Regions from separate parts of the Shinella sp. GW821-FHT10F02 genome, predicted to be linked through region 2. Evidence: riboswitches for the same ligand, from Rfam matches in the RefSeq annotation. Region 2 holds a riboswitch; the other holds the start of a gene.
What was found. Region 2 has a riboswitch for S-adenosylmethionine ahead of AC1RWL_RS14615 (O-succinylhomoserine sulfhydrylase). Riboswitches for the same ligand answer to the same signal wherever they lie in the genome.

Region 1 (7,148 bases), on a different contig from region 2:
AAAGCCGCGGCCGGCCTCGCCTGCGCGGGCGGCCTCGACGCCGGCATTGAGCGCGAGCAGGTTGGTCTGGAAGGCGATCTCGTCAATGACGGAGATGATCTGGCTGATCTTCTGCGAGGACTGCTCGATGCGGCCCATGGCGTCTATGGCGTTCTGGACGATGTCGCCGGACTTGTCGGCGCTGTCCTTCGCCTCGCGCACGATTTCGGAAGCCTCGATCGCGCGGTTGGTGGAGGTCTTCACCGTGGTGGTGATTTCTTCCAGCGCGGCTGCCGTTTCTTCAAGGGACGCCGCCTGCTGCTCCGTGCGGTGGGCGAGCTGGTCGGCGGCGGCGGAAAGCTCGCGGGAATTGCCGGTGATCGTGCCGGCGGTGGAGAGAATGCCGGTCATCGTGCTGCGCAGCGTCAGCATGGCGCCGTTGACGTTCGCCTGGAGTTCGGCGAAATCGCCCTGGAAATGGCCGGTCATTTCCTGCGTCAGGTCGGCGTGGGACAGCGAGGCGATGACGCGGCGCACTTCGCTGACGCCGCGGTCGACATTCGCGACCAGCTCGTTGACGCCCGTCGCGAAGCGGCGAAGGTCCTCGTCCTCGTAGGATTTGCTGATGCGGCGGGAGAAGTCGCCGGCGGCAGCAGCGGCCACGATGGTGCTGATGTTGGATTGCAGGTCCTTGCTCTGCGCCTGGAGGGCGGCCTCCTGGGCCTCCATCTCGCGCATCTGCATCTCGTTGGCGCGAAAGACGTCGAGCGTGCGCGCCATGGCGCCGATCTCGTCCTTGCGCTCGGTGCAGGGAATGGTGTCATCGAGCTTGCCGGCGGCGAGGTTCGACATCACGCCGGTCAGAAGCTGGATCGGGCGCACGATGCCGTTGCGGGCGACAAGTATGCTGAGCAGCATGCCCGCGACGATGCAGGTGAAGGCGGTGACCAGCAGCACGACCTGCGTGGTCGTCGAGCGGGAGATCGCGACGGCGCGGGCACCCGAAAGCGTTTCGGCGGAATAGGTCGTGTATTCCTTGAGGGCGGCGGTCACGGCCTTCTGGCCTTCCAGCGCCTTGTCGAGGGCTGCGAGGATCGCGGCGCGGTCCTGGCCCTTGTCGGAGCCGGCGACGGCCACCATGGCGCGGATGTCCTCGAAATAGGGCGTCAGCGACGCGCGCACGCCGTCGAGCAATTTCTGTTCGCTGGCATCGGCGGTCGAGGCGATCTTCGGCAGGCGGTCGAGCATTTCGCCGGCGCGCTTTTCCGTTTCGGCGGCGAAGTCGGCCGCCTTTTCCGGCGCCAGCGCCAGCTGGTAGGTCATGCGGCTGATGGCGATGACGTCGATGCGCAGGTCCATGGCCTCGCGGGCCACTTCTTCGCGCGCGCCGGTATCGGAAAGGGCGGCACCCAGCGAGCTCAGCCCGCGGCTGCCGACGGTGGCGATCGTGCCCGCGGCGATCCCCATCAGGAGCACCAGAAGGCCGATTTTCCGGGAAATCGAAAGATCCGAGATTTTCATGGACAGGGTCCCAACAGGGTGGGCGACGCTGTCCTGGCGTGTCCTGACCCTCAACAACCCGGGAACATTCCGGGTCAATCCAGGATCGTTTCTCCGCTACAAAGGTTTCGAATTTGTTGCGCTGCAATAGTCGTTTTCGGCGCACTCAACCCTTGCGGAAAAGGTAGTCGGTTTCCTGCCGTAGCGTCTCGCCGGGCCTGAGCACGGCATTCGGGAAGTTTTCGTGATTGATGGCGTCGGGCCAGGTCTGGGTTTCCAGGCAGAAGCCGGCGAAGGGGCCGTAGTGGCGGCCGTCGAGGCCGGGTACGGGCGGGGCGACCTTCGCGCCGGTATAGAGCTGCACGCCGGGCTCGGTGGTCAGCACCGAAAGCGTGATGCCGGAGAGGGGGCTGCGGACCTCGGCCACCGGGCGTTTTGCCTGCCGGGCGGTCGAGAGGCAGAAATTGTGGTCGAAGGCCACGCCGCCTTCTTCGGTCTGCCGGCGGAGCGGCGTCCAGTCGCGCAGGTCGAATGGCGTGCTGGCGACGGGGCGGATCTCGCCGGTCGGGATCAGGTTTTCGTCAACGGGCAGGTAGTGCTCGGCCTGAAGGCGGATCTCGTGGCCAAGCGCGTCGGTGCTGGCGTCGAGGATGAAATAGCTGTGCTGGCAGAGGTTGACGGGGGTCGGCGCATCCGTCGTCGCTTCGTAGGTGACGGAGAGCACGCCATCGCCCGCGAGCCGGTAGGTGCAGGTGAGGGCGCAGGTGCCGGGATAACCGGCGCGGCCGGAGGGATCGGTCAGCGTCAGCGTGACGAAGTCGGCGCCCTGGCCGGCGACGTTCCAGTTCTGCCGGCCGGTGCCGTCGCTGCCGCCATGCAGGTGCGTGACGCCGCGCTCGTTGCGTTCGAGCTGGAAATCCTGGCCGTCGATCGAGAACCGGCCGCCGGCGATGCGGTTGGCGCAGCGTCCGGGTGTCGCGCCGAAATAGGGGGAGTGCTCGTGGTAGGCGGCGAGGTCTTCGAAGCCGAGGACGAGCGGTGCGTCATGGCCTTCGAGCCGGAGGTCCTGGATGACCGCGCCCCAGGTGAGCACATGGGCGGTGAGCCCGCCGCCTTTGATCGTGATGCGCTCGACCGTCTCGCCATTTTCCAGGCGGCCGAAGATTTCATTGCCTGCACCCACGCTTGCCTCTCCTTCGCCGGCTTTCAACGCGCGGCAACCTGCTGCAATTCCCTGTCACCCGCAACCGAAAAAATCATACTTTTCGGCAGGCGCCCTCAGAAGGATTTCTGGTAGATGATGAAGGGCGTCTTGTCGGCGATGCGGTCGTAAAGCTGACGCGCCGTCGCGTTGAATTCCTGCGTCATCCAGTAGACTTCCGGCGAACCCGCCTCCTTCGCCTTGGCATAGACGCCTTCGATCAGCGCCCGGCCGATGCCCGAGCCGCGTACTTCCGGGTCGGCATAGAGGTCCTGCAGATAGCACACATTGCCGACCGCCCAGCAGGAGCGGTGGAAGAGGTAATGAGCCAGGCCGACCGGCTTGCCGTCGAGTGTGGCGATGAGGCCGCGGAACTCGCCGTCGGCCGTCTCGCCCGTCAGCCGGGCGAAGGTGGTGGCAAAAATCTCTTCCGGCAGCACCGTTTCGTAAAAGGCGAGATAGGCGGTCCAGAGGCGCCGCCATTCGCCTTCATCGTCTGTGTGCAGGGGACGAATGACGACACGGCTCATGATCGGGCTCCTGTTCCGATGTTTTCCAGATCATAGGGCGTGGTCTGGTAGATTTCATTGATCCAGTTGCCGAAAAGCAGATGCGCATGGCCGCGCCAGCGGTTCTGCGGCGGCAGCGACGGGTCGTTGTGCGGAAAATAGTTCTTCGGCAGCTTGATCGACACGCCGGCCGAGACGTCGCGGAAATATTCGTCGGCAAGCGAGGTCGAATCGTACTCCACATGGTTGAAGATGTAGAGCCGGTTGCCGGCCTTCTCCTGCACGAAACACACGCCCGTCTCGTCGGAATCGAGCAGGATGTTGAGCCCCGGCACCGCATGGATGTCCTCGATGCGGACTTCCGTCCAGCGCGAGACCGGCACCTCGAAATTGTCGGAGAAGCCGTTGAGGTAGACGGACGACGGCCTGCGATTGTGGTGGCGGTACACGCCGAAGGCCTTTTCATCCAGCGTGTGCTTGGGCACGCCGTGGAAATGGTAGATCGCGGCCATAGCGCCCCAGCAGACGTTGAGCGTCGAATGCACGTTGGTCTCCGTCCAGTCGAGGATGCGCTTCATCTCGTCCCAATAGGTGACGTCCTCGTAGTCGAGCGTCTCCACCGGCGCGCCGGTGATGATGAAGCCGTCGAACTTGCGGTGCCGCACCTCCTCCCACGTATCGTAGAAGGCGAGCAGGTGGTCTTCCGAGGTGTTCTTGGCGCGGTGGCCGCCGACGCGCACCAGCGAGAGCTCCACCTGGAGCGGCGAGGCGCCGACGAGGCGCGCCATCTGCACCTCGGTCTTGATCTTGTTCGGCATGAGGTTGAGCAGCCCGATCTGCAAGGGGCGGATATCCTGGCGGATCGCCACCGTCTCGGTCATCACCCGCACGCCCTCGTTGACGAGGGTTTCGAAGGCGGGAAGCGTATCGGGAATCTTGATGGGCATGGGTCACTCGATCGAAAAACAAAAACCGGCCGCAACAGTGTCGCAACCGGTCCACGTAAGGTCTTCCTCGCGCGGCCCTTTAGCAACTTGTTTAACGTGGCTGCAAGCCGGCCGGCCAAATCACCACGAGCGTTTTAGATAGCGCTAGTTTCCCTCCGAATCAATCCATCCCGGGAAACGGGCAAGGCCCGGATGCGATCGGCATCCGGGCCTTGCTCCTTCAAAGCGTCAAGCGCTTAGTAGTAGTTGTAGTGGCGCTTCTTGTAGTAGACCTTGCCGCCCCAGTGGCCGCCCCAACGGTGGCCGTAGTAGCCGCCGTAATGACGCTTCACGCGGTAGTGCCGGTTGTAGCCATGGTGGCCGTAGCCGTGGCTTTTCCAGCCGTAGCTCTTGTGACCGTAACCGTAGTAGCCGGCCTCGGACGGGGCGGCGAAGGAAACAGCAGCGACGACGGCGACGACTGCAGATATAATGAACTTGCGCATGGGACTCTCCTGATCTCTTTCGGGTTACAGGATGAGCTCCTCTCATCCAGTGATCAGACTTTCCCACATCGCCGTTATCTGCGCTGTTTCGAATGGAACAGGCCTATATCAGCCCTCCAGCTCCTCGCGCAGCATCTCCAGTTCCAGCCATTCCTCTTCCATCTTCGTGAGGGACGCGCGCAGTTTTTCCATCTCGGCGGCAAGCTTGTTGAAGGTGGCGGGATCCTTGGTGAAGAGCGCGGGATCGGCCATCTTCGCCTCGCGGGCGGCGATCTCCTTTTCCGCCTTCTCCATTTCCTTGGGCAGGTTTTCGAGCGCGAATTTCTGCTTGTAGGAGAGTTTCGCCTTGCCTTTTGCTTCCGCAGGCGCCGCGGTATCGACCGTCTTCGCCTTCTCGGCCTTGTCCGCCCGCCGCTTCTCCTCGATTGCGCCGCGGCGCTGCGCCATCATGTCGGTATAGCCGCCGGCATATTCGATCCAGCGGCCGTCCGGGTTTTCCGGATCGGCAGGCGCGATGGTCGAGGTCACGGTGCGGTCGAGGAAGTCACGATCGTGGCTGACGAGCAGCACGGTGCCGGCAAAGCCCGCGACGATCTCCTGCAACAGGTCGAGCGTCTCGATGTCGAGGTCGTTGGTCGGTTCGTCGAGGATGAGCAGGTTCGTCGGGCGCGACAGGATGCGCGCCAGCATGAGGCGCGCGCGCTCGCCGCCGGACAGGTTGCGGATCGGCGTGCGGGACTGTTCGGGCTGGAACAGGAATTCCTTCATGTAGCCGGTGACGTGGCGCTGTTCGCCGTTGACGAGAAGCGTCTCGCCGCGCCCGTCGGTGAGATAATGGCCGAGCGTGTCGTCGAGGTTCAGGTCCTCGCGGCGCTGGTCGAGCGTGGCGATTTCGAGGTTCGTGCCGAGCTTCACCGTGCCGCTGTCGGGCGCGAGCTGGCCGGTCAGCATCTTGAGCAGCGTCGTCTTGCCGGCGCCGTTCGGGCCGACGAGGCCGATGCAATCGCCGCGGTGCACGCGGATCGAGAAGGGCGCGACGATGGTGCGCTCGCCGTAAGCCTTGGTGATCTTGTCCGCCTCGATCACCAGCTTGCCGGATTCCTGGGCGTCGGAGGCACTCGCCTGCACGCTGCCCTGCGGGCCTTTGTGGCCGCGATAGCGCGAGCGCAGATCGTGCAGCGCGCCGAGGCGGCGCATGTTGCGCTTGCGGCGCGCCGTCACGCCGTAGCGCAGCCAGTGCTCCTCGCGCTCGATCGCCTTGCCGAGCTTGTGCTGTTCCAGCTCTTCGGCCTCCAGCACCTCGTCGCGCCAGGCTTCGAAATGGCCGAAACCGCGGTTCAGCCGCCGCGACTGGCCGCGATCGAGCCAGACGGTGGCGTTGGAGACCTTTTCGAGGAAACGACGGTCATGCGAGATGACGACGAGGGCCGAGCGGGTTGATTGCAGCTCGCCTTCCAGCCATTCGATGGTCGGCAGGTCCAGATGGTTGGTCGGCTCGTCGAGCAGAAGGATGTCCGGCTCCGGCGCCATGACGCGGGCGAGTGCGGCGCGGCGCGCCTCGCCGCCCGAAAGCGATGCCGGGTGCTCGGCGCCGGTCAGCCCCAGATGTTCGAGTAGGTAGGTCACGCGGTAGGGATCGTCGCTCGGGCCGAGGCCGGCTTCGGCATAGGCGGCGACCGTCTCGTAGCCGTCGAAATCCGGCGCCTGGTGCAGGTAGCGGATGGTGGCGGACGGGTGGCGGAACACCTCGCCGGACTGCGCTTCCGCCAGGCCGGCGGCGATTTTCATCAGCGTCGACTTGCCCGAGCCGTTGCGGCCGACAAGGGAGATGCGGTCGCCGGGCTCCACTTGCAGGCTGGCGCCGGCAAGCAGCGGCGTGCCGCCGAAGCTCAGGAAGATATCGTCGAGTTTGAGGATGGGCGGTGCCAAGGGTCAGGCTCCTGAAAGGTCATAGGGCCGGGCGATGACGATCGCGCGGCCGGAGGCGAGCGAAAGGCGAACGGGGCCTTCCGCGACGTTGGAAATGGTGCGCGACGAGCCGAAGGGCAAGGAAAAGTCCTTCAGCGGATAACGCACATTGCCGATATCGAGGCCGGCAAGCGGCGAGAGGCCGAGCACGGAAAACAGGCTGCCCTTCGGCAGGTCGATCTCGCGCGTGCCGGGCAGCAGAGGCCAGGCCTCCTCCGTGCCGGAGGTGAGCTTTATGGCAAAACCCTGCTCTTCCAGCGAAACGGCGTGGATGAGGTGCATCAGCGCATGGTCGGAGCGTTCGCCGCCCAGCGCGCCGGCCAGCACGATTTTTCGCGCGCCGCGCTCGATGGCGACCGCGACGGCGATGGCGCCATCGGTCTCGTTCTTGGCGACGGGATAGGGTTGGCGCTCGATATTCGGCCAGGCGTCCAGCAGTTCCGGCGGGGTGGAATCGAAATCGCCGACCCAGATTTCCGGCCTCACGCCGAGCGCCGCCGCATGGCGCATGCCGCCATCGGCCGCCACGAAACGCGCGCCAGCGACATCCGCGGCAAGG
Region 2 (7,148 bases):
CCGGCCGACCTATGAAGAGGCGCCGAGCGGACGGGATGCCTGGCTTGGCCAGCGCACGCGCTGGTTCAAAGGCTGGCTGCAAACCTGGCTGGTGCTGATGCGCCGGCCCTCGCGGCTGGTGCAGGACATGGGCCTCTGGCCAAGCTTCGTCTTCCAGGTGCTGATCGGCGGGCTCATCCTCTCCTCACTCGCCCATCCGCTCATCATCGCCTATATCGGCATGATCACCTGGTCGCTGTTCTTCAAGTCCGCCTATACGGTCGGGCCGTTCGAGCTCACGATGTTCACCATCGACATGGTCAACATCTTCGGCAGCTACGCGGTCTTCGTCGCTCTCGGGCGAGGCGGAATGACGCCCGGCGAACAGGCGGCCGCAGGCTGGCGCTGGGCGCTGACGCCGGTCTACTGGCTGTTCCTGTCATTTGCCGCCTGGCGCGCGGTCAAGGAGCTCTGCAACGACCCGTTCTTCTGGAACAAGACGACCCACCGCCCGGCGCAGACGGAGACCGAGGTGGAAGCCGGCTAAGAAAGAGGATGTCGGGCGGCTGGAGCGGGTAGCGGGAATCGAACCCGCGCGTTCAGCTTGGGAAGCTGACAGGCTACCATTACATCATACCCGCAAGGCAGCGCGACGGCGCAGTCATTCAACAGTTCGCCCGGCGTGTCAAGCGCGCGACATGCCCGGTGGGCTATACTAGATTGGCGTCCGGATTTCATCGATTCGTTCGGAGCCAAAGCAACCTATGATCCAGTTCGCCACCTCAACCGGGACGGTCTCGGTCAAAAATTGGGGCTATGAGCTGCAAGGGCTGAACGGCAATGCGCTCGACCCGGCCCTGCTCGCCTCGGCCACCCATGACCTGCTGGTAATCGACGCTTCGCGGGACGGAACCGATGCGGGCCGATTTTCGCAAGACGAGATCACGCGCATGAAGGACGGCATGGGCGGCCGCTCCGTCGTCATCTCCTATACCTCGATCGGCGAAGCCTCGGACTTCCGCGACTATTGGGACAAGGACTGGACGACGACCGGCACGGCGATGGGACGGTTGACCGGCGAGGCACCGGACTGGCTTGGCCCGGTCAATCCCGACTGGCCGGAGAGCCGCAAGGTCCGGTATTGGGATTCCGACTGGCAGAAGATCATCTTCAACGACCAGAAGACCGGCGAAGTCGATGCCATCGTCAAGGCAGGTTTTGACGCGGCCTATCTCGATATCGTCGACGGCTATTATTTCTGGGGCGCGGAGATTTCCGCGAAGGACAAGCAGGCGGGCGACCCGGCAAACGTCAAGCAGGCGGCGCAGCGCATGGTGGATTTCATCGTGGACCTGACCGCGCATGCGCGCGAGAGCAACCCGGATTTCTTCGTGATCCCGCAGAACGGCGCATGGATTCTCGACGACCTGGGCTCCGACACCGCGCGCAAAAAGGCCTATCTCGATGCCATCGGTGGCATTGCGGTGGAGGACCTCTACTTTCGCGGCGATGCGGACGAGAACAATCCGCTGCGCCCGGACGAGGAGACCATCGCCACCCTGAAGCGGGATTTTCTGGACAAGGGCATACCGGTCTTCGTCGTCGACTACATCAATGGCAGCAAGCGGGTCGCCGACTTCAACAAGATGGTGCTGGAAGACGGTTTCATCCCCTTCGCCTCGCCCGACCGGGATCTCGACCGGCTGGTCGGCACCCATGACGGCGATCCGGCCTATATAAAACCTTCGGCGAAGGCGGATGTGTTGCGCGGCTCGAAGCTCGCGGACACGATCCATGCGCTGGCTGGCAATGACAGGATCGACGGCCGGGCCGGCAACGATTGGCTCTATGGCGGCGCGGGCAAGGATACGCTGACGGGTGGCGCAGGTGCGGACAGGCTGAAGGGAGGTGCCGGCGCCGATACCTTTGTCTTCAAGTCCATCAAGGATTCGACCGTTGCCGCTTCCGGGCGCGACACGATCGGCGATTTTTCCGCAAAGGACGGCGACAGGATCGACCTGAAGACCATCGACGCGAGCACGAAAACCGCCGGTGACCAGGCCTTCGCCTTCATCGGCACCCAGGCTTTCCACAAAAAGGCGGGCGAGCTGCGCTATGAGACCAAGGCCGGCGACACCCTTGTCTTCGGCGACGTCAACGGCGACGGCAAGGCCGATTTTTCCATCCGGCTCGACGCGGCGATCACGCTCACGAAAGGCGACTTCATTCTTTAGCCGGCTTAGGGCTTCGCCGGCTCATCTATGAACAGCCGGCGCGTATGGCAATCAGCCCGCCTCGGCGGGCATGAGCCCCCGCACTTACAAAATTATCCCGCGCGAAAATGTTTGGAGAGTTTCAGGCCCTGCGCCTGGTAGTTGGAGCCAAGGCCGGTGCCGTAGAGGCCTTCGGGGGCGTCGAGCATGTGCTCGTAGATGAGGCGGCCGACGATCTGGCCGTGTTCCAGGATGAAGGGCACTTCGTGGCTGCGCACCTCCAGGACCGCGCGGCTGCCGGAGCCGCCGGCGGGCGCGTGGCCGAAGCCGGGATCGAAGAAGCCGGCATAGTGCACGCGGAATTCGCCAACGAGCGGGTCGAAGGGCGTCATCTCCGCGGCGTAGAGCGGCGGGACATGCACGGCCTCGCGCGAGACGAGGATGTAGAACTCGTCCGGATCGAGGATCAGCTCGTTGCGGCCGCGGCTGAACAGCGGCTCCCAGAAATCGAAGATATCGTGCTGGTTCTTGCGGTCGACATCGACGACGGAGGTGTGGTGCTTGCCGCGATAGCCGATGAGGCCATCCGGGCCGGTGCCCTTGAGGTCGATCGACAGTGCGATGCCGCCCCCGGAGACGTTCGGCGTGTCGCTCGCCACCAGCGTGTCGCTGCCGTGCAGCGCCAGCAGTTCGCTTTCGCCGAGCAGGGCATTGCCCTTGCGAAAACGGATCTGCGACAGGCGCGAGCCTCGGCGCACGACGATCGGGAAGGTGCGCGGCGAGATTTCGAGATAGAGCGGGCCGGAATAGCCGGCCGGGATCTTGTCGAATTCCTGGGCGCGATCGGTGATGACGCGCGTGAAGATATCGAGGCGGCCGGTGGAGCTTTTCGGGTTCGCGGAAGCCGCGAGTTCGGCCGGCAGGTCGAGGCTTTCCATCAGCGGCACGATATAGACGCAGCCGGTCTCCAGCACCGCGCCGACCGAGAGGTCGATGACGTGCAGTTGCAGCCGGTCGAGCTTGTCGGCGACGAGATGCGACGGCCCCGGCAGGAAGCTGGCGCGCACGCGGAAGGCGCGTGCGCCGAGGCGCAGGTCGAGGCTTGCCGGCTGGATCTGGTCGTCGTCGAGCGGGGCCTCGCTTTTCAGCCGGCCGCCGTCGAACAAGCCACGAATGGCGTTGTCCGCCAGAATACCTGTGCTGCGCACCGCAGAGCCACCCATCATCATAAAGTCCCGTCAGAAGGCCGCACAAAACCAAATGCCGGCAATTGACGCAAGCGCGGGCGCGCAGTATTAGCAAAGTTATCCCGTGGTGATTTGGCCGGCCGGCTTGCAGCCACGTAAAACAAGTAGCTAAAAAGGCCGGGTTCAAAACCGGCCTGCTTTTGCGGCCGGTTTTTTTGTTTGAAGGCAACGATCACATGAGCAAGTCCTGGCGCCCGGCCACCCAACTCGTTCACGGCGGAACCACCCGCTCCCAGCATGGCGAAACCGCAGAGGCAATCTTCCTCACGCAAGGGTTCGTCTATGACACGTCCGCGGCCGCCGAGGCCCGCTTCAAGGGCGAGACGGACGGCTTCATCTACGCCCGCTACGGCAGCCCCACCAACGACATGTTCGAAAAGCGCATGTGCCTGCTGGAAGGTGCGGAGGATGCGCGCGCCACCGCCTCCGGCATGGCCGCCGTTTCCGCCGCGATCCTCTGCCAGCTGAAGGCCGGCGACCATATCGTTGCCGCCCGTGCGCTGTTCGGTTCCTGCCGCTGGGTGGTCGAGACGCTCGCGCCGAAATACGGCATCGAATGCACGCTGATCGACGGCCGCGACCTCGCCAACTGGGAAAAGGCGATCCAGAAGAACACCAAGGTGTTCTTCCTCGAAAGCCCGACCAACCCGACGCTGGAAGTGATCGACATCGCGGGTGTCGCTAAGCTCGCCAACCAGGTCGGCGCCAAGGTCGTCGTCGACAACGTGTTCGCCACGCCGCTCTTTCAGAAGCCGCTCGAACTCGGCGCGCATGTCGTCGTCTATTCCGCCACCAAGCATATTGATGGCCAGGGCCGCTGCCTTGGCGGCGTTGTGCTGTCGGACAAGGCGTGGATCGACGAGAACCTGCACGACTATTTCCGCCACACCGGCCCGGCCATGTCGCCATTCAATGCCTGGACGCTGCTGAAGGGCATCGAGACGCTACCGCTCCGCGTCAAGCAGCAGACGGAGAATGCCAGCCGCATCGCCGATTTCCTCGCCGAAAGCAACAAGGTCGCCCAGGTCATCTATCCGGGCCGCAAGGACCATCCGCAGGCCGATATCATCGCCAAGCAGATGACGGGCGGCTCGACGCTGGTCTGCTTCGAGCTGAAGGGCGGCAAGGAAGCGGCCTTCGCTTTGCAGGATGCGCTCGAGGTGATCAAGATCTCCAACAATCTTGGCGATGCGAAAAGCCTGATCACCCATCCGGCGACGACCACGCACAAGAACCTGACGGACGAGGCGCGCGCCGAACTCGGCATTTCCGCCGGCACGGTGCGCCTGTCGGCCGGCATCGAGGACAGTGAAGACCTGATCGAGGATTTTTCGCGCGCCCTTGCGAAGATCAACGCCTGATCCTCGACACCACGAAACGGACAAATGCGGAAGCACCGGCCGAAGCGGCCGGTGCTTTCTTTGCTTATCCTTGACGAAACCATATTCCTGTAGAATAGCAGGAGCTAATCAGTTCAAGGCTTGCCCATGTATCGTGCGCTTACCCGCGACATCGAAGTGACCGTAGAGCCGTACTACCTGGCCGATCAGTCCGATCCTGACGACAGCCGCTATGTCTGGGGTTACCGGGTGGTCATCGCGAACCATTCCGATGTCGTCGTCCGGCTGATGACGCGCTACTGGCACATCACCGACCAGAACGGCCAGGTGGACGAGGTCAACGGTCCGGGCGTCATTGGCGAGCAGCCGGTGCTGCGCCCCGGCGATACCTATGAATATTCCTCCGGCTGCCCGCTCGAAACGCCGTCCGGCATCATGTTCGGCCGCTACCGCATGGAAGCGGAGAACGGCGAAGCCTTCGACGTCGCCATCCCCGCCTTCTCCCTGGATACGCCAGGGCAGCCACGCGTCCTGAACTGAGTACGCGTGCTCTTCTACTGCTACTGCGGCAAAACTTCCGCCGCCTCGAAGCGGTAGGTGGTCGAGCAGAATTCGCAGGTGAGCTCAATCTCACCCTTGTCGTCCGTCGTGTGGGCGATCTCCTCGGCGCTCAGCGCTGCGAGCACGCCCTTCAGCTTCTCGCGCGAACAGGAGCAGCGGTCCAAGACCTGCTGCGGCTGGTACACACGCACGCCGCGCTCGTGGAAGAGCCGGAACAGCAGCCGTTCGGTGCCGACATTCGGATCCGTCAGCTCGTCGGCGTCGATCGTCTCGACCATCGCCTTGGCTTCCGCCCAGTTGTCGTCGTCGGCGATCTTGTGGCCGGCCTCGTCGCCGTCGCCGCCCGGAAGATCGGGCTGGCGCATGCGCTCCGGCGCCTGCGGCAGGAACTGCGCGACCATGCCGCCGGCCCGCCAGCGGTGACGCACCTTGCCATCCGCATCGCGATCGAACAGTTCGGCGACACCAAGGCGCACCTTGGTCGGGATTTGTTCCGACTGGCGGAAATAGACGCCGGCGATCTCTTCCAGCGTATGGCCATCGAGCGGCACAATGCCCTGGTAGCGCTGGGTATGCGCGCCCTGATCGATGGTGAAGGCGAGGATGCCCTTGCCGAGCAGTTCGTGCGGCTCGGTCCGGCCCTCGGCAATCGCCGCATCGAGCGCTTCCTGGTCGAAGCGGGCATAGGCGCGCACATTCTCCGGCGCGGAGAAATCGGCGACCAGCAGATCGACGGGGCCGTCGCCCTTGGTCTGGACGATCAGCTTGCCTTCGAACTTCAGCGAGGTGCCGAGCAGCACGGTCAGCGCAATCGCCTCGGCAAGCAGCCGCGCGACGGGGGCCGGATAGTTGTGACGGCCCAGAATGCCGTCGAGCATGGGGCCGAGCTGGACCGCGCGGCCGCGCACGTCGAGGCCCTCCACCTGGAACGGCACGACATGATCGTCGCCAGCATAACCGGGCTCTCCGAGTTTCAGGGCATTCTCAGCCATCATCATCCTGCTCCTTGCACGCCGGGAAGCCGCCGGGCCAGAGGCCCCGCTTCGGTCAGACCGGCGTTCTACCGTGATTTCGCGCTCCTGCCGCCCGATAATTCCATAGAGAGCGGGCATGCGCCAGAGAGAGCGCCTTACAGCGCTCCGTGATGGCCCCTAGATCGTGCCGCGCGCGGTATTTTTCAAGATGGCGTCAGACGGCGCCAAGGCACCAGGCAAGGATCGATTTCTGCGCATGAAGACGGTTTTCCGCCTCGTCGAAGACCACCGACTGCGGGCCGTCGATCACCTCGTCGGTGACCTCCTCGCCGCGATGCGCCGGCAGGCAGTGCATGAAGAGGGCGTTCTCGTTTGCCCGCGCCATAAGCTGCTTGTTCACCTGGTAGGGCTGGAAGATGTTGTGGCCGCGGGCGCGGTGTTCCTGATTCATCGAGACCCAGGTGTCGGTGACGATGAGGTCGACGCCCTCGACGATGGCGTCCGGATCATGGCCGAGCAGGATGTTGCCGCCATTGTCGCGTGCCCAGTTCAGGATCTTGTCGTCCGGCTCGGAGCCCATCGGCACGGCCATCTTCATCGTATAGCCGAAGCGGGCCGAACCCTCGACGAAGGAATGCAGCACGTTGTTGCCGTCGCCTGTCCAGGCGAAGGTCTTGCCCTTCGTCGAGCCGCGATGCTCCTCGAAGGTCATGATGTCGGCCATGATCTGGCAGGGATGCGTCAGGTCCGTCAGCGCATTGATGACCGGCACGGTGGCGTGTTCGGCAAGCTCCAGCAGGCGGGCATGGTCGGTGGTGCGGATCATGATGGCAT

Region 1: another riboswitch for S-adenosylmethionine. It lies ahead of metA (homoserine O-acetyltransferase MetA); the one in region 2 lies ahead of AC1RWL_RS14615 (O-succinylhomoserine sulfhydrylase).

What each region holds. Positions count from the first base shown of each region.
Region 1 is NZ_JBXASL010000005.1:270,521-277,668, forward strand. It holds gene AC1RWL_RS17435 (methyl-accepting chemotaxis protein) at 1-1,500, opposite strand, end outside; gene AC1RWL_RS17440 (aldose epimerase family protein) at 1,646-2,662, opposite strand; gene AC1RWL_RS17445 (GNAT family N-acetyltransferase) at 2,758-3,210, opposite strand; gene metA (homoserine O-acetyltransferase MetA) at 3,207-4,136, opposite strand; SAM riboswitch at 4,196-4,273, opposite strand; gene AC1RWL_RS17455 (hypothetical protein) at 4,373-4,621, opposite strand; gene AC1RWL_RS17460 (ABC-F family ATP-binding cassette domain-containing protein) at 4,730-6,550, opposite strand; gene AC1RWL_RS17465 (thiamine diphosphokinase) at 6,554-7,148, opposite strand, start outside.
Region 2 is NZ_JBXASL010000004.1:301,762-308,909, forward strand. It holds gene AC1RWL_RS14595 (glycosyltransferase family 2 protein) at 1-526, shown strand, start outside; tRNA gene AC1RWL_RS14600 (tRNA-Gly) at 547-620, opposite strand; gene AC1RWL_RS14605 (MJ1477/TM1410 family putative glycoside hydrolase) at 744-2,213, shown strand; gene AC1RWL_RS14610 (2'-deoxycytidine 5'-triphosphate deaminase) at 2,306-3,415, opposite strand; SAM riboswitch at 3,494-3,572, shown strand; gene AC1RWL_RS14615 (O-succinylhomoserine sulfhydrylase) at 3,616-4,800, shown strand; gene apaG (Co2+/Mg2+ efflux protein ApaG) at 4,927-5,319, shown strand; gene AC1RWL_RS14625 (Hsp33 family molecular chaperone) at 5,340-6,332, opposite strand; gene argF (ornithine carbamoyltransferase) at 6,529-7,148, opposite strand, start outside.